DNA from 4 places in the Pseudoalteromonas ulvae UL12 genome. Region 4 is predicted to be linked to each of the others. Evidence: predicted binding sites of a transcription regulator. Region 4 holds the regulator's gene; each other region holds the start of a gene.
The links. Region 4 encodes FliA, which starts transcription of late flagellar genes. Its sites were predicted from a motif close to CTAAAGNTNNNNNNNNNNNNGCCGATA; they were not measured.

Region 1 (4,590 bases), on a different contig from region 4:
ACAACGGATCAATCAGTTTAATTTCAGATACTGAAACCTTGTTGCTATTAATAGGAGCTGTTGCGTAATATCGTACCAGCTCTTTTTTTATGCCCTTTCCCCAATGCTTACTTTGTAAAATGCTCTCTACACGATTGGCAATGGCTTGACCTGAATCGATCAGTTGTATAGCGCTCCCTACTATCGCCTGAAGCTCATCTTTTAATATCGGGAAGTGCGTGCACCCCAATACTAATACATCATTATCTTGTGTAATTGCTAACTTTTCGCATTCTGCGAGAAGCTTTGCATGATCGACCTGCCCATGCCAAAATTTTTGCTCTGCCAGTTCCACCAATTCCGTAGAACCATAAAGGTTTACCTTTGCTTGCTGCGCGTGTTCTGATATTAAACTATGAGTATAGACATTCTGAATTGTCCCAGGAGTGGCAAGTAGGCCTATTTGTCCTTTTTTCGATAATAAAGCCGCAGGCTTAATTGCTGGCACTACACCCACTATTGGAATTGAAGTTTGGCTGCGTAAAAACTCTAATGTTTGAGTACTCGCGGTATTGCAAGCAATAACAATAATATCAATTGTTGGATGCAGAGTTTGAATGGTCAGCAACTTTGCATGAAGACGCTGCCTTAATACTTCAACATTTAAGCGACCATAAGGCATAAATAGATTATCCATCACGTAGGAATATTGTGCATATGGATATTTTTGCTGAATATGTTCCAATACCGTTGTTCCACCGATACCAGAATCAAAAATGACTATGTGGGGCTGCAAACTAACATCTCCAATTAAACCAAATGTTAGTTTGCCATATCTACTAATTTAAGCCTATCTCAAAAAGTATGGTTGATTTCTTTATCTGCTTTATTTGCTTGCTTTGTTTCTAGTAAGGAGTATTGCTCAAAGACAGTCCGACTATAATCCAGTAGTTTATCAAGTTTGTCTTTATCTTGATTCAACCACTCCAGAAGACTCACTAATTCAGATTCTATATTTAATGGCTTTGCTTGCTCTCTTGCACGACCTAACCCTTCATTTATAGGCCTCAATTGTTCGGCTAAGTCTTGGCCTGGTATATTGCGTTGATACTGCTTAACGTTACTCATTGATTCAGTTTGCTGCAAATTCATAGAAAAAGCAGCCAACTGAGATGTATCCATATTTAAATCCAAAGCCTTTTCAAACGCTTCATCAATATTGCCATAAAAAAAAGCATCACTCACGCCTTGCAGATCAGCCATTAATGAATTGATGGCTTCTTGCTCGTCTTCATCTAACTCACCATTTACCTCTAAGGTAAAACCATAATTAAATGATGTTGAAGACTGAGATGCAAACCGCGCTTCTTGTTCGTTCGATTGAAATGCTATTGCTTTAGATTGTGAGAAATCAGCATTAAAAGTAATATTAATCTCATCACCATCAAGAGTTTTAATGCTCAACTGAGCGCCATTATTTAAACTGTATTGACTTGCTTGGCGGTAGTTACTAAAGATCTCATTTGATGGTGCAGCTTTTGAAAAAAGCGATTCACTAAGATCATCGAGTCCCTTTGACATCAGCTCTTCACTCTTAGCTATACCTTCGCTGACTTCTTCGGTTAATAACCCAGATTCTTCTAACTCTTTTTCAGCCTCCTCAATCCCGATTGCGATACCTTTTCGCGCTTGATCAAGCATTGACTGCAATTTATCTTGATCGGCACCTTCACCTTGCGCTTTTAAAACAGCTCCCTTCACAAATCCCAGTACGTTTTTGGCTACTTCTTCAAAATCGAACAAAGAGTCCGTGCTAGTTTTTTTGCTGTCAGGCATTGATAAAGTATCGGCTAATTTATTGCCCATCACTTTTGCCGCGATACTCTTCAGATCGGTTTGATATCCTTGCTTGGGTAAGCCTATATCGCTACTCGATTTTTCTTGAGTTTTAATAAATTTATTAAATAAATTCGCAGGCTGAAAACCCGGTAGACCAATTTTCATGATCTTTCTCCTATGTAATCTATATCCATATTATCGGCTAAAATAGCATTTCCTGTAGAAAAAAGAATAAAATTCATACAATCATTAACGTGACTCAAAATAGGGATCATAAATGGCTTATTCCGTATTAGCACTAGACAAATAATCCATGCCCCATAAAATAGCGCGACAAATTTAGACAGAGGCAACACTCATGGCTGTGATTACAATCAATCCTGCGCTTTATAACCAGCAACTATCCGAAAAGAAAAATACAATTAGTGCGCAATTTGCTCGGTTTGGCGCAAATAATATTGAAGTGTTTGCATCAGAAGAAAAGCATTACCGCCAACGCGCTGAATTTAGGGTCTGGCACGAAGGTGATGACCTTTACCATATCATGTTTGATCAACAGACCAAGCAGAAGATCCGTGTTGAACAGTTTGACCCTGCAGCACCTGTTATTTTCGCGTTAATGCCACGCCTCATTGAAGAACTAAAAAGCCAAGAGGTGCTGCGTCGAAAGCTATTTCAAATTGACTACCTATCGAGCCTCAGTGGTGAAATACTTGTGAGCATGCTTTACCACAAGCCTCTTGATGATGAATGGGAACAGGCAATTACAGCGCTTAAAGAAAAGCTTTCTCACGAATTTAAAATTGATTTTATAGGGCGAGCTCGTAAGCAAAAAGTAATCTTAGGTAATGACTATGTTGTCGAGCAACTTGATGTTGCAGGAAAAAAACTAATATATCAGCAAGTTGAAAACAGTTTTACCCAACCCAACGCCAAAGTAAACCAAAAGATGCTGGAGTGGGCCCTCGATATTAGTCAGCATTTAGAAAATGATTTATTAGAACTGTATTGCGGTAATGGTAATTTTTCGATTGCACTAGCACCTGCATTTAATCGTGTATTAGCGACTGAAATCTCTAAGTCATCGGTCGCTTCGGCACAATTCAATATTAAAGCTAATAACATAGATAACTTAGATATTATAAGAATGTCGAGTGAAGAATTTACACTTGCTATGAAAGGTGAACAAGAATTTTCACGCCTAAAAGGCATTGATTTATCTAGCTATAATTGTCAAAGTATTTTAGTCGATCCACCAAGAGCCGGATTAGATACTGAAACAACTAAGTTAGTACAGAACTACGACAACATTCTCTATATCTCCTGCAACCCTGATACCTTAGAACGAGATTTAGATGCCTTAACAACGACCCACAAAGTCGAGCGTTTTGCTATTTTTGATCAATTCCCCTACACCCACCATATTGAATCAGGTGTATTTTTAACTCGCAAATAAATTAAAGCAGCATTAGCTGCTTTTTCTCTCTTTGTTATACATCGATGCGCCTTTGGCAATGAAACGTAATTGCCAAATTAATCGCTCAACTAATTCTGCTCGCTGCGGCTTATCTAAATCAAGCGCCTCTGCTCCGGCGTTAAATACAATCGTAACCATCGCTTCAGATTGGATATAGGCTTGCTTCACATCACAATGGGTTTCTATTTCTAAATAATGTGCTAACTCTAAAATAAAGTGCTTTATTTCACGCGCAACGGCTGCACGAAATGCTTTAGAAGTCCCCGAACGCTCTCTTAAAAGTAATCGGAATTGATTACTGGATTGTTCAATAAATTCCATAAAAGTATGAACTGAAATAGTAATAATACTGCCGCCACATTCTATTCTACTGCGAGCTTGGCGCATGAGTTGCCTCAAAGTTAATCCCGCTTCATCAACTAAAGTCAGGCCTAACTCATTCATATCCTTAAAATGGCGATAAAAAGAAGTTGGGGCAATTCCTGCTTCTCGAGCAACTTCACGCAAACTTAGATTCGAAAAGCTATGTTCTGCACTTAATTGATTAAATGCAGCTTCAATTAATGCTTGCCTCGTTTTTTCTTTTTGCTTCGCTCGAACGCCTGACATCTATACCCCCCATAAATTGCTAAAAAGCAGTTTATCATATTTACTTAACCAGCAAATTACTAACTGTTCTCGATATTGTCACTTGACTGAATGCGCTGGAACCACTATTTTAGCGTACAGTTGTACGCTGAGATTTTTATTATGAAAAAACCACCTATAATTTGGACGAATGTCTTATTTTTTACCATCACATTTATTGCCGCACTTGTATTAGTCCCTTGGTACGGCATAACTTATGGCTTTAGTTTTGCTAACTGGGCGGCTTTTGTTGGCTGTATGTTTTTTGCAGGGCTGTCAATTACAGCCGGTTATCATCGACTTTGGGCGCATAAAACCTACGATGCCCATCCGGTTATTCAATTTATTTTTGCCATTGGTGGTGCATTTGCGATTCAAAACAGTGCCCTGCATTGGAGTTCTGACCATCGTATTCATCATGGTCAGGTCGATGACCCAATTAAAGATCCTTATGCAGCGACGAATGGTTTTTGGTACAGCCATATTGGTTGGATGCTAAGGGACTACCAAGGTGATCACTATTCAAATTACGATAACTGTCGTGATTTACAAAAGAATAAAATTGTTATGTGGCAGCATAAACATTACCTCTTATTGACTCTTATATCTAATATTGGTCTGCCATTGCTGCTCGGCCTGATGTTTGGTGATATTTGGGGCATGCTAAT
Region 2 (4,590 bases), 140 kb from region 4:
CAAAACCTGGACGAGATTTCGCATTGCAAGTGATGGATGGCACAGCACTTGACCCAAGTAATCCTAATATTTTAGTCGCTGACGCTGTAGGTGTGCCTGTAGCCTTGACTCGTGGTATGCGAGTCGATGATGTTATTTGTTATGACAATATTGATGTAACAACTGGGCATGTAGAGTTTGATGGCAGTGTCATTGTTTCTGGCGATGTAAAAGATGGGATGAAAGTCAAAGCTACGGGTGATATCACTGTGCTGGGTTTTGTTGAATCAGCCACGCTTGAATCAAACTCTGTCATTACAATAGTCCAAGGAGCGATTGGCCGAAAACGAGAAGAGGGTGAAGACTTTACCTGTATTATCAAAGCACAAGGGACTATTTCATTAGGATATGCTCAGTATTCGCAAGTATCAAGTGGCCAAGATTTAATGATTGATCGCCAAGCGCTTCATTGTGAATTGTCATCGAATCGATTAATTCGGGTGGGAAAAGGTGAAAAGCCACGAGGGAAAATAATTGGTGGGCGGATCATTAATGCCTTACGTGTTGAAACCGGCGAGTTAGGAGCTCCATCGGGGACTAAAACACATGTTCAGCTGGCGCAATATTGGCATGAACTCAGAGATAAGCAATCAGCATTGAGTGAACTCGAAAAAAGCTTAAATAGTAAAGCAAATGCTTTGAAACAAGCGCGTAAAAAAGCAGAAAAAATCCCATCAAAACAGCAAAAACAGCTTTATTTGAATAAAATAGCCGCCAGTGACGAGCAAATAATATTGAAGCTCAAGCATGTTTATCGAAATAAAGAAACGTTAAAACGAAAACTCGCAACACTGCTTAAAACAAGCCGTGTCACCATCAATGAGTTAATGCACCCAGGTGTTGAATTACAAATCGCAAAAGATGTTAAATCGTTTTCAAGAATATACCCGCCCCATTTAGTGCGGGTATCAGAAGGTAAAATTACTCAGACGTTTTAACTGAAGTCTCTACTTGTTCATCGTCTGCACTCACCATTGGCCAGCCACCTAACTGCTGCCATTTATTGACAATATGACAAAAAAGCTCAGCGGTACGTTCGGTATCGTATACCGCGCTATGTGCTTGGCTGTTGTCAAAGTCAATGCCAGCTGTAAGGCAAGCTTTAGCTAATACCGTTTGTCCTAATGCTAAACCGGCTAATGAAGTGGTGTCAAAACTGACAAAGGGGTGAAACGGAACTCGTTTGATTTTCGTGCGGGCAAGGGCTGCATTGACAAAACCTTGGTCAAATGACGCATTATGAGCAACAATCACGGTGCGTTGGCAACCCGCTGCTTTTTGCGCTTTACTCACTGATTTACATATTTCTTTAAAGGCATCAACTTCTTCTACGGCACCTCTTAGCGGGCTAAAGGGATCAATGCCATTAAACTCGATGGCTGCCTGTTCAATGTTTGCCCCTTCAAACGGTTGAATATGAAAATGCAATGTGGAGTCGAGAGACAGTAACCCTTGGTCATCCATTTTTAATGTGGTGACAGCTATTTCGAGCAAAGCATCAGTTTGGCTGTTAAAACCAGCAGTTTCTACATCAATGACTACAGGAAAAAAGCCACGAAAGCGTTTTGAAAATAAAGTTTGCTCAGTATCAGCCATAATTATCTTTTTTTAGCACAAAATAGGGGGGCATTATGTCAAAAAATTATCATCAAATGCCAGTTAATCTATCACTATTAACTGACAACCCTAAAAAGAGGGTGCAAGCGGCCGTTAAATAACCTAGATAAAGCGCTGTATTTGAATTTTAGATGTTATACCGGTTACTTGTTAGTCATACCTAATAATCGGCAAGTAATTTGCATGGTATTAAATGGAATGATGTTTTGAAAAAAGCGCTTATTAGGATCATTTATTTTTATGTTGAAATGTATAGGAACAGGCGACAATGCTTCAGTTTAGTTATCTTTCATTGGCGATTGGGTTAATGCTTTATAGCGTGACGTCCCATGGGGCTGTGCAGGCGTATTCAGCTAACCCAGAAAACTCAACGTGGTTCAATGAGAAAACAACTCGCCTGTCGTGTGAACTCGCCCACGCGATCCCTTATTATGGTCAAGTTATTTTTACAACACAGGCCAGTAAAGCGAAACCATTAAATTTTACAGTGGATATGTTGATCCAGCCAGAAGGCTATAGCATGGCAGCGATTAAATCGGTACCTCCTCCTTGGAAGCCTGGTTATCGCAGTACAGAGCTGGCTTCGTTGAAGCTATTACAACAATTTGACGCTGAAGCTGAAAATAAAACGGCTTGGTTAATGTTATCTGAACTTGAAAAAGGCAACATGCCAACTTTGTATTATCAAGATTGGCGAAACGAACAAGATAAAGTCAAAGTTGCATTATCTGCAGTCAATTTTCGAGATAACTATTTAAAATTTTTACAGTGTCGCGATCAAATGCTCGCTTACAATTTTGAAGATATTGCCTTTACTGTGCTGAGTTATCAAAAAAACTCCAGCGAATTAACCAAGCAATCAAAAAAACGCCTAAATAAAATTGGTGAGTATTTAAAAAATGACCCCAATATAGAATCTGTGCTTATTGCTGCGTATACCGATAGCTACGGTGGCCGATATTTAAATGATGAGTTATCTAAAAAACGAGCGCTATCAATTAAAAACTATATGACAGAAATGGGTGTTGAAGATCAACGAGTTGAGGTTGAGGGGTTTGGAGAAAAACGACACATATCACCCAATTCTACGGTGTTGGGTCGTCAACTAAACCGTCGAGTGGTTATTCAGATTGCGAAGCAGTAAACCAAGCTGAGTGGTTTACTGTGTCACCATAACATTCACTTCCGTCCAGTCACTTTGTTGATAAACACTAATTTTTATTGACTGTGATGACTGTTTATAAAACAGTGTTTGGCGACCGATATCTTCAACCATATTGATGGGATCGCCTAACTGAGCAAAATAGAACTGCATTACACCTTCAGCGGTGCTTTTTACATAGCCGGTTAGGATCATCGGGTATTCATCATCGAGCTTCATCCTAACATCAAAATTATCAGGCAAGGGAACCTGTGTTAGATCGGCATAACTACTTGGACTGGCCAAACCTAATACGCTGCAAAGCAACACAGGAAATAAAGCGCGTTTCAACATAATGATTCCTATTGTAATAATTTAAGCGCTAATCGAACAAAATCCGATGAAGTCACAATTCCGAGCAAACGATCTTGACTATCAATCACTGGCAAGCAACCGTGGCGATTATTAACAAAGAACTCAGCCGCTTTTATTTGTGGCATATCAGGGCTGGCAAACACCACATCTTTGTCAATCAACGACATCACATTAATCGATTTTTCTTCTTTGCTCAAGCAAGAAGACCCATGGATATCAAGTAAATACATCACTTTAGCTAATACTGTCTTTTGGGTCACGACACCGGCAAAGCGTGTATCATCGACTATGGGAATATGGCGGATGTTGTGTGTTTTCATCATCTGATGTAAATCATACATGCTTGCTGTGCTACTTAAGCTAACAACATCAGATGTCATGATTTCTGCGACTGTGCGGCTCATACTTCTATCTCCATAAACTCGTGTAAGCATATTAGTTGTCAGTATATGCTCATCTGAGCCGCGATGAATTGTTTTAGCGCAACTTTTAATGGCCTTTTTTTAGTTGACGAAAATTAAAACGGGCCGGATGAAGCGCATCAGCGACACGCTTTGAGACGGGCAGTGGATAACCTAACATTTCACAGGCAATCATTTCGGCCAATAACGGTGCACTGCACAAACCCCGAGCGCCAAGTGCCGTCAAGCTATACAAACCAGGCTGACTGGAATGATAAGGTAAAAAGCTGTGATATTGACCTTTTTTGATGGGGGCGAAGCTAAGGGCAAACTGCTCGGAGTCAGTCACTTGTCCTGCTAGAGGTAAATGATCAATAACCGTACAGCGTATTGCGGCTTTTGCTGAATCGATAGTGCTTAGCTCGCTGGCAAAATCACATTGTGCGTAAAAATCATTAAACTGAGAGAAATTGAGCTGATTGTCAGACTCTCTGACTTCAGTGTTGCTCTCGCCTTTATCAAATGTCGCTCCCATACAATGCTGATCGCGATAATGAGGCGTGAAATACCCTTTGTGACACAATACCGTTTTGAGCGTTTTAGAGTGGTGAGTTGCGTTGATTTGCGACACTTGGCCTCGTACTGGCACTAAGGGTAATTCGGCGCTTTGTTTAAACTGATGGCTTTGATCGCCACATGCTATCACCACATGGGAATAATTAGTAAAATCACCGAGTGATGTCTGTAATTGCCACTGATTGTTGTGGTTATGGAGTTGTTGCACTTCACAATTTAAATGAAGCGAGAAAGGCACACATTTGTAAGCTGCATCAAATAAAGCCTGAATGAGTGAAGGGGGGTTGATCCAGCCTCCATCAGGGATAAACAAACCTCGATAAGGTGTGCGTACGCCGCTTATTATTTCGCTTTCTTTTTCATCAACCCCGTAAATTAAAGATGTTGGCCAATGCTGCTTAGTCAGTAAATTCTCCTGAAAAGCTAGTTTTGCAGGTTTGA
Region 3 (4,590 bases), on a different contig from region 4:
ACGTTTTCTTCTTTGGTGGTGGCTCATCCGCACCACCACCATTGCCAGGCATATAAGTATACTTATCAATTTTTTTCATTTCATTTATCCTTAAATAAAACTAAGACAATTACTTAGCGGTAGCAGTAAATCGTCTTTTATGAAAAAAATCAACCGCAAATTTACTTTTGTACCTCAATAGGGTCAGACTCTTTCGCTTTACCCTGCATAATTGAAATCTCAACTCGTCGATTACGTTTGCGCGAATCTGTATCTTCATTTGGCACTAACGGACGAGTATCTGCGTGACCGATGACCATCATGCGATTTTTATCAAACCCTCTGACTTTTTGCATTTCACTCGCAACGGCCACCGAGCGCTTAGCGGATAAATCCCAATTATTAAAATACAGTTCATTGCTAACTTGATAATCATCCGTATGGCCTGAGACAGTAATCTCACCCGGCACATCTTTCAATAATTCAGCAATTTGTTGAATGATAGGCTTAAATTGTGGCTGTAAAAAGGCACTTCCTGATGGAAAAGACCCATTCTCACGGATACGGATAATAATTTGTTGACCTAGTGACTCAAGCTCAATTGCACCATCCATAATTTGCTCTTCAAGTTGCTGAGCAATCTTTTTAACCAACTCATTAACTTGCTCTTGATCGGCAGCACTTTCAGCTTGACTCGACTCATTTTTAGCTGTGCTTTGAGATTCACCACCGCGTTTATTACCGCGTTGTTCTTGACGTCCACCGGCCGAATCTTCATCACCCGCTTGAAATTCCAACATCTGCTGAGTCATTTCCACTGTTTGCTGCTGAATTGTCTCAATTGGTGAAGGTTCAGGCTTGCCAGGGCGAAACTCCATAGCGATTACACTAGTACCTTTTGGGATATCTTTTACTTCGAGCTTATTTTGAACACCAAATGCAAACTTCATCGAACCGGCTATTTGCTTGAATTTAAGTACATCCATTTCAGACATAGCCAAAAGCAATACGAAGAAACACATCAGCAATGACATTAAATCAGCGAATGTCCCCATCCAAGCAGGCAGACCCGGAGGGGGGCATTTACAGTCTTCAGCTTCATCAGACATAGTTACTAACCCTCAGTGTCTATTTGGCGTTTAGATTCTGGCAGGTAATTTTTCAGGATCCCCTCAATTACTTTCGGGTTTTGACCATCTTGTATTCCTAAAACTGCATCTAAAATTAACTTCTGATTCAGCTCTTCCTCATCTTTACGTTTTTCTAATTTCGCTTGGATTGGAATCGCGATAACATTGGCTAAAAAGGCGCCGTAGAGTGTAGTCAATAATGCTACCGCCATTGCAGGTCCAATCGCTTTTGGATCATCCATGTTTGATAACATCGCAACCAAACCGATAAGCGTACCAATCATTCCCATTGCTGGAGCCACATCACCTAATGCTTTAAATAACGTTGCACCGGCATCATGCCTAGTCGATGTTAAAGAGATATCTTTTTGCAGTGTTTCTCTGACGACATCGGCATCATGACCATCAACCAACATGTCGACCCCTTTTTGCATAAAAGCATTCGGAATTTCAGCTTCTTCTAGGGCGAGAAACCCCCCTTTTCTGGCAGAATCAGCAAGCTCAACAGCTTTGTCGATAAGTTCTTCAGGTGTCTCAAGCTTGAACATAAAGGCTTTGCCCGCAACTTTACCAATACCAAAGAATTGACCCATGGTGAAGTTTGACAAGACAACAAATAGTGAACCACAAAAAACAATGAGCACGGAAGGAATATCAACGAACATTCCCAAGTCGCCACCGAGGATCATTGCCATAACAATAAAACCGATCGCACCAAGCATTCCTATTAACGTTGCTAAATCCACTGGCCCTCCAAGGGAAATTTTAATTAAAATTGGTAAGTTAGCACTTTAAAGTGCTTATCATAATTTAGTTTTTAGTATCGGCAAAAGATTTAATAACTTAAATTCAACTATAGCGTCATTTTTGTAATGACGGCAATTTTCAAGTGAAGATCTCACTTCGCCGCCACTATTTTTGCAAGACTCAGGGAGATAAATTGAAATAGTTCGAGAATCCCCCTAAAATCCCTCCCACTCGTATATAAGCTTGAAGTAATATAATGGCCACAAAAAAAGCAGAAAACCTTAGTTTTGAAGATGCAATGGGCGAATTAGGGCACATAGTTTCAGAAATGGAAAACGGTGCTCTCACCCTAGAGCAATCTTTAAAACAGTTTGAGCGCGGCATTCAACTTGCCCAAGCATCTTCAGCAAAACTGCAACAAGCAGAGCAAAAAGTGAGTATTTTAATGGGAAATTCTACAGATAGTGAACTCATCCCATTTGATTCTACAGAGCAGAAATAGTGACGATTCAAGACGATTTACATCAGAGCCAACTACAAGTAGAGCAAACTTTAATAAATATTTTATCTACGCAAACGGCTGGTGATAAACAGCTACTATCAGCAGCACGTTATAGCTTATTCAATGGCGGCAAACGCTTAAGACCCCATTTAGTATTTTTAACAGGGCAAATGCTTGGAGCCGACATGCAGGCTTTGCAAAAAGTGGCGGCTGCAATTGAGTGTATCCATAGTTACTCTTTAGTTCACGATGATTTGCCTGCCATGGATGATGATGATCTGCGAAGAGGTAAACCAACCTGTCACATTGCTTTTGATGAAGCGACCGCCATCTTGGCAGGCGATGCATTGCAAACACTTGCATTTGATATTTTGTCTGAACAACCACTCCCTCAAGTCGAAGCCGCTACTCAGCTGAAAATTATTTCCGAATTAGCTAAAGCATCTGGTTTAGTTGGGATGTGTGGTGGGCAAGCTCTGGATTTATCAGCCACAGGCAAATCAATCACAGTGCAGGAACTTGAGCAAATTCATAAGTTAAAAACTGGGGCATTGTTAGTCTCAGCTATCACCATGGGAGCTTTATGTGCAAAAGGCACATCTCAAGCGACATTACAGCATTTAGCTGAGTTTGGTCATAAAATAGGATTAGCCTTTCAGGTCCATGATGACATCCTGGATATCGAAGGAGACACAATAACATTAGGAAAACCCCAAGGATCTGATGTTGAAGCGAATAAATCTACTTATCCAGCATTTATGGGCCTTCAAGGTGCAAAAGATTTAACACAATCTCTTTACCAAGAAGCCTTACTATCACTTAGCAAAATCCCAGCAGACACAACTAAACTTGAAGAACTGGCGCATTATATTATTTCGAGAGACCATTAAAGGTCATCACTCTGGCTATACACGGTAATAAGAATATAAAAGAAAAAGATTACCGCTTAAATTGATGTATAATCGGGTCAGTAATCAAAGGATAATCAATACCTGTCATGACAATTGATAATAACAACTATCCCTTATTGGGCTTAATTGATGAACCCCCGCAGTTACGGGAGTTAGCACAAGATAAATTACCAGCATTGAGCCATGAGTTAAGAGATTATCTTCTCAACTCAGTATCAAAAAGCAGTGGTCATTTAGCGTCAGGCCTAGGCACTGTCGAACTCACAGTTGCATTACATTACGTATATAACACACCATTTGATCGCGTCATTTGGGATGTTGGTCACCAAGCATACCCACATAAAATCTTAACCGGTCGCCGTGACTTAATGCACAGCATTCGTCAAAAAGATGGCTTGCACCCTTTTCCTTATCGCGAAGAAAGTCAATACGATACCTTTAGTGTAGGTCATTCAAGTACGTCAATTTCTGCCGCGCTTGGTATGGCGATAGCGGCAAAAAAAGAAGCGCAAAACCGCAAAGTAGTTGCCGTTATTGGTGATGGTGCTGTAACTGCTGGCATGGCATTTGAAGCCATGAATCATGCTGGTGACATTGACGCTGACATGTTAGTGATTTTAAATGACAACGAGATGTCAATTTCGGAAAATGTTGGCGCACTGAATAATCATTTGGCGCGAATTTTATCCGGCAGCTTTTATACCAACATCCGCGAGGGTGGGAAAAAGCTACTCTCCGGTATGCCTCCAGTAAAAGAACTCGCCAGTAAAATGGAAGAGCACCTCAAAGGCATGGTTGTACCTGGCACTTTTTTTGAAGAGTTAGGCTTTAACTACATCGGTCCAATTGATGGCCATGATGTCACCATGTTGTGTGATACTCTTCGAAATATGCGAAACCTGAAAGGTCCTCAGCTTCTCCATGTCCGCACCCAAAAAGGGAAAGGATATCAGCCGGCTGAAGCGGATCCAATTGGTTACCATGGCGTGCCAAAGTTTGACCCGAGTGAATTAAGTTTACCAAAATCAAAACCTAGCGAACCAACCTTTTCAAAAGTCTTTGGCGATTGGCTTTGTGACATGGCAGCTCAAGATAGTAAACTCATGGCAATTACACCTGCAATGCGTGAAGGCTCAGGCATGGTGCGATTCTCTAAAGAATACCCAGAGCAATACTTTGACGTTGCCATTGCTGAGCAACATGCGGTTACGTTAGCTGCTGGTTTTGCCTGTGAAGGACTAAATCCTGTCGTTGCAATTTACTCTAGCTTTTTACAACGTGCGTATGATCAACTCATTCACGATGTCGCTTTGCAGAATTT
Region 4 (4,590 bases):
TAAATACCTTGATGAAAAATGCTCGAGTCGATATACGTAGTTACTTAGTATTGAGTGCGACAGCACAGCTTGAAGTATTACAAGAGACGGTTAAGCACTTCAAAAAGGTCCACTTAAGTGGTTGTATATTCACAAAACTTGATGAATGCTTAAGTTTAGGTGAGATTATTAGTATTGCGATTCAAAATCGTTTGCCAATAGGGTATCTTACTAATGGTCAGCGTGTGCCAGAGGATATTAGAGTGGCTAATGCAGAAAAATTAGTCAAAAAGGCTGAGCAGTTGTACGCAAAACGTGCAAACGCGCAATTTAAAAGACATCCAACCTTGGAGTCTCATGCAGTAGGGATGTATGATTAATACAGTTTTAGATCAAGCAAGTGGCCTGCGAAGAATGAATCAAAATAATCAAGCTGTAAAAGTAATTGCAGTAACAGGCGGCAAGGGAGGCGTTGGTAAAACCAATGTGTCTTTAAATATGGCAATTGCAATGGGACAACAAGGCCAAAGGGTATTGGTGTTGGATGCTGACTTAGGGTTGGCAAACTGTGATGTAATGCTAGGGCTTCGAGTTGAACGTAACTTATCGCACGTTTTATCGGGTGAATGTGAATTAGAAGATATTTTAGTTGAAGGCCCTCATGGGATCCGTATTGTCCCAGCAACTTCGGGTTCTCAGAACATGGTTGAACTTTCTCCTGCTGAACATGCGGGTCTTATCCGTGCTTTTGGTGAACTGAATGCAGACTATGATGTATTAATTGTTGATACCGCAGCAGGTATTTCTGATATGGTTTTAAGCTTTTCACGAGCTGCGCAAGATGTACTTGTGGTTGTGTGTGATGAGCCGACTTCAATTACAGATGCTTATGCCTTGATAAAAATTCTTAGCAGAGAGCATGGGGTCTACAAATTCAAAATAGTTGCTAATATGGTCCGTAGTCTACGTGAAGGCCAAGAGCTATTTGCCAAACTATCTAAAGTGACTGATCGTTTTTTAGATGTTTCTCTTGAGCTTGTTTCTACAGTTCCATTTGATGAAAATATGCGTAAATCAATCCGTAAACAAAAAACGATAGTTGATCTCTTTCCAAAGTCACCAGCTGCGATAGCATTTAAAACACTTGCGACTAAAGCAGCAAAATGGCCCATTCCAAATCAACCTTCAGGGCATTTGGAGTTCTTCATAGAAAAGCTTGTCAATCGCTAAGGCATCCTGTGTGAATAAAGTTATTGGATATAGCAATGCAGATCAAATGGCGAACATGATCGAACGACATGTCACGCTAGTTAAACGCATAGCTTACCATTTACTGGCACGTTTGCCTGCAAACGTTCAACTGGATGATTTAGTGCAATCAGGAATGATTGGTCTTATTGAAGCTGCAAAAAACTTTGATGGCTCAAAAGGCGCGAGTTTTGAAACGTATGCGGGTATCCGTATTCGTGGTGCCATGTTGGATGAAATTAGAAAGGGCGACTGGGTTCCTCGATCAGTCCATAAAAATGCCAGAATGGTTGCTCAAGCAACCGCAGAATTAGAATCTTTATTAGGGCGAGAAGTAAAAGATATAGAAGTTGCTGAAAAACTTGATATTACGCTCAATGAATACCATGATATTCTTAACGATGTAAATAGCGGTAGGATTTTAGGGATTGAAGATCTAGGGGTTGATGAAGATGTGCTCCATAACGAAGAACATTTAAACTCTAGTGACACACCCTATGTTCATACACAGACAGAGCGGTTTAATGCTTCTTTATTACAAGCAATTAAAACTTTACCTGAACGTGATGCACTGGTTTTATCTCTTTACTACAATGATGAAATGAATTTAAAAGAAATAGGTGCAATTCTTGATGTAAGTGAATCAAGAGTTAGCCAAATACATGGCCAGGCAATGATAAAGCTAAAAGCAAAAGTCAGTGACTGGATTTGAATTAGAAGTACTGTAATTTGGGTTTAAACCTCACCGGAGGATGTTTTGGATAAAAACATGAAAATTCTTGTGGTAGATGACTTTTCAACTATGAGAAGAATCATTAAAAATCTGCTTAGGGACTTAGGTTTTACTAATGTTCAAGAAGCAGATGATGGTAGCACCGCACTACCGATGTTACAAAATCAAGAATTTGATTTTGTCGTGACTGACTGGAACATGCCAGGTATGCAAGGTATTGATTTGCTCAGAGCTATTCGAGCGGATGACAACCTTAAGCATTTACCTGTGTTAATGGTGACGGCCGAGGCGAAAAAAGAACAAATCATTGCTGCAGCTCAGGCGGGTGTTAACGGCTACATAGTTAAACCGTTTACTGCCGCAACGCTGAAGACTAAATTGGATAAAGTGTTTGAGCGTCTAGGTTAAACAAGAAGGAGAGCTTCATGTCGGCCAGCGCACTACCACAAATAACACTTGATCAAGCTAAGCAGCTCGTTGAGCTTTTGGAAAATGGCGAACAAGAACAAGCAAATGAGTTGTTGTTACAAATTAGCTCAGATGAACAGTCTGAGTTATTTGCTGAAGTTGGTAAATTAACACGCCAGCTTCATGATTCACTTAAAAACTTTGAATTAGATGACAAGCTTTCTGCTTTAACTCAAGAGTCATTACCTGATGCAAAACAAAGGCTAAATTATGTCATGGAAATGACAGAGCAAGCCGCAAATAAAACAATGGATGCAATTGAAGCAAGCTTGCCTCTTGCCGATAAGTTAAATGACGAGATTAATAACTTAAAACCTTCATGGGATAGGTTAATGTCACGAAACTTAAAGTTAGGTGAGTTTAAAACCTTATGCCGTGAGCTTGATGATTTTATTCAAGGCACACAAAAAGATACACAACAGCTTCATAGCTTAATGACTCAAGTATTAATGGCTCAAGATTATCAAGATCTTACAGGGCAAGTAATTCGAAGAGTTATCGAATTAGTTAGAGAAGTAGAAGACAGCTTAATCTACATGTTAACTGTCTTTGGTTCTCCAGTTGAAGCGTCAAAAGAAGTAAAAGAAAAAAATACGATTGTAGCCGAAGTGAGTTCTACAGAACTTGATCAGGTTGCTGAAGGGCCGATTATTGATGCTGCTGAGCGCGATGATGTGGTTTCAGGTCAAGATGAAGTTGATGACTTATTATCGAGCTTAGGCTTCTAAATGGGAGAGCAGCTGCATGAGCTTTGAAGTTGATGAAGATATATTGCAGGATTTTTTGGTCGAGGCAGGTGAAATTCTCGAATTATTGTCCGAGCAATTAGTTGAATTAGAAAATAATCCAGAAGATGCAGATTTATTAAATGCTATTTTTAGAGGATTCCATACTGTTAAAGGTGGGGCCGGTTTTCTAGCAATGACGGAATTGGTAGATGCGTGTCATGGGGCTGAAAATATTTTCGATGTTCTCCGTCAAGGTAAGCGCAGAGTTACTGCAGAGTTAATGGATGTAATACTGCAAGCTCTTGATACCATTAATGAAATGTTTGCAAAGATTCAAAACAGAGAGCAACCTGAAGCCGCTTCACCTGAGTTACTCGATATACTACATAAGTTAAGTAAGCCTGAATCTGAAGATGAAGTGGTTGAAGTTGAGGCTGCTACTGAAGAGCATGAGCCTGTTAATGATTCTGAACCAGCTCAAGATGAATTTGATGACATTTTTTTTGGCGAAGATCCTGTCGCCTCCGTCGAGAGCTCCCCAAGTTCGGAATCTATCGATGATATTACAGAAGATGAATTTGAAAGTTTACTTGATGAGCTACATGGCTCGGGACAAGGGCCTGCTGTTAAGCAAGCCACAGAATCAGGAAGCTCAGATAATGATGATATCACTGATGATGAGTTTGAAAACTTACTTGATGAATTACATGGATCGGGGTCTTTTGGATCTGTAAGTACCTCAAGTGCACCACCAAAACCAGCATCAAATGTGGATGTGAGTGCTTCAGGCTCAGATGAAGAAATTACAGAAGATGAGTTTGAGTCGTTACTCGATGAGCTTCATGGTTCTGGTGCGCCAAAAGCTGTCTCAAAACCAGCAGCTGTAACGCCACCTAAAGTTGAAAAACCAGCTGAACCCAAAGTAGCGGCAGCCAAACCGACACCTGTCGCTAAGCCCGCACCTGTTGCAAAGGCTGCTGAAAAACCGGCAGTTGCTCCAGCTAAAGCACCGGCACAAAAGCCTGCAGCACCTCAAGCTGAAACCACTGTTCGTGTAGATACTAAGCGACTTGACCAAATAATGAATATGGTTGGCGAGCTAGTATTAGTGCGAAACCGCTTGGTCAGTTTAGGCACTACTGTCAGTAGTGAAAGTATGAGTAAGGCTATTTCGAATTTAGATGTGGTTACTGCTGACTTGCAAGGTGCAGTGATGAAAACACGTATGCAACCAATTAAGAAAGTGTTTGGTCGCTTTCCTCGTGTTGTACGTGATTTAGCTCGAAGTTTGAAAAAAGAAATTAACTTACTACTCGTTGGTGAAGAAACGGATTTAGATAAGAATTTAGTAGAAGCGTTAGCTGATCCATTGGTTCACTTAGTTAGGAATTCAGTTGATCATGGTATTGAAATGCCTGATGACCGTGAGGCTTC

Region 1: a site for FliA is predicted at 2,015-2,041, ahead of PULV_RS15370 (DUF5610 domain-containing protein). Genes of this name have one in related genera too.
Region 2: a site for FliA is predicted at 1,726-1,752, ahead of PULV_RS09070 (flagellar protein MotY). Genes of this name have one in related genera too.
Region 3: a site for FliA is predicted at 1,931-1,957, ahead of pomA (flagellar motor protein PomA). Genes of this name have one in related genera too.

What each region holds. Positions count from the first base shown of each region.
Region 1 is NZ_AQHJ01000032.1:19,488-24,077, reverse strand. Features, by position in the region: gene PULV_RS15380 (RNA recognition motif domain-containing protein) at 1-21, shown strand, start outside; gene murI (glutamate racemase) at 1-775, opposite strand, end outside; gene PULV_RS15370 (DUF5610 domain-containing protein) at 835-1,983, opposite strand; gene trmA (tRNA (uridine(54)-C5)-methyltransferase TrmA) at 2,177-3,274, shown strand; gene fabR (HTH-type transcriptional repressor FabR) at 3,287-3,904, opposite strand; gene PULV_RS15355 (fatty acid desaturase) at 4,046-4,590, shown strand, end outside.
Region 2 is NZ_AQHJ01000027.1:205,943-210,532, reverse strand. Features, by position in the region: gene PULV_RS09080 (DUF342 domain-containing protein) at 1-977, shown strand, start outside; gene rnt (ribonuclease T) at 961-1,635, opposite strand; gene PULV_RS09070 (flagellar protein MotY) at 1,925-2,800, shown strand; gene PULV_RS09065 (hypothetical protein) at 2,816-3,151, opposite strand; gene PULV_RS09060 (CBS domain-containing protein) at 3,160-3,576, opposite strand; gene mnmC (bifunctional tRNA (5-methylaminomethyl-2-thiouridine)(34)-methyltransferase MnmD/FAD-dependent 5-carboxymethylaminomethyl-2-thiouridine(34) oxidoreductase MnmC) at 3,662-4,590, opposite strand, start outside.
Region 3 is NZ_AQHJ01000034.1:324,014-328,603, reverse strand. Features, by position in the region: gene PULV_RS18140 (flagellar motor protein MotB) at 162-1,088, opposite strand; gene pomA (flagellar motor protein PomA) at 1,094-1,855, opposite strand; gene PULV_RS18130 (exodeoxyribonuclease VII small subunit) at 2,113-2,358, shown strand; gene ispA ((2E,6E)-farnesyl diphosphate synthase) at 2,358-3,248, shown strand; gene dxs (1-deoxy-D-xylulose-5-phosphate synthase) at 3,356-4,590, shown strand, end outside.
Region 4 is NZ_AQHJ01000027.1:342,990-347,579, reverse strand. Features, by position in the region: gene flhF (flagellar biosynthesis protein FlhF) at 1-359, shown strand, start outside; gene PULV_RS09665 (MinD/ParA family ATP-binding protein) at 352-1,209, shown strand; gene PULV_RS09660 (RNA polymerase sigma factor FliA) at 1,256-1,939, shown strand; gene cheY (chemotaxis response regulator CheY) at 1,985-2,368, shown strand; gene PULV_RS09650 (protein phosphatase CheZ) at 2,386-3,156, shown strand; gene PULV_RS09645 (chemotaxis protein CheA) at 3,173-4,590, shown strand, end outside.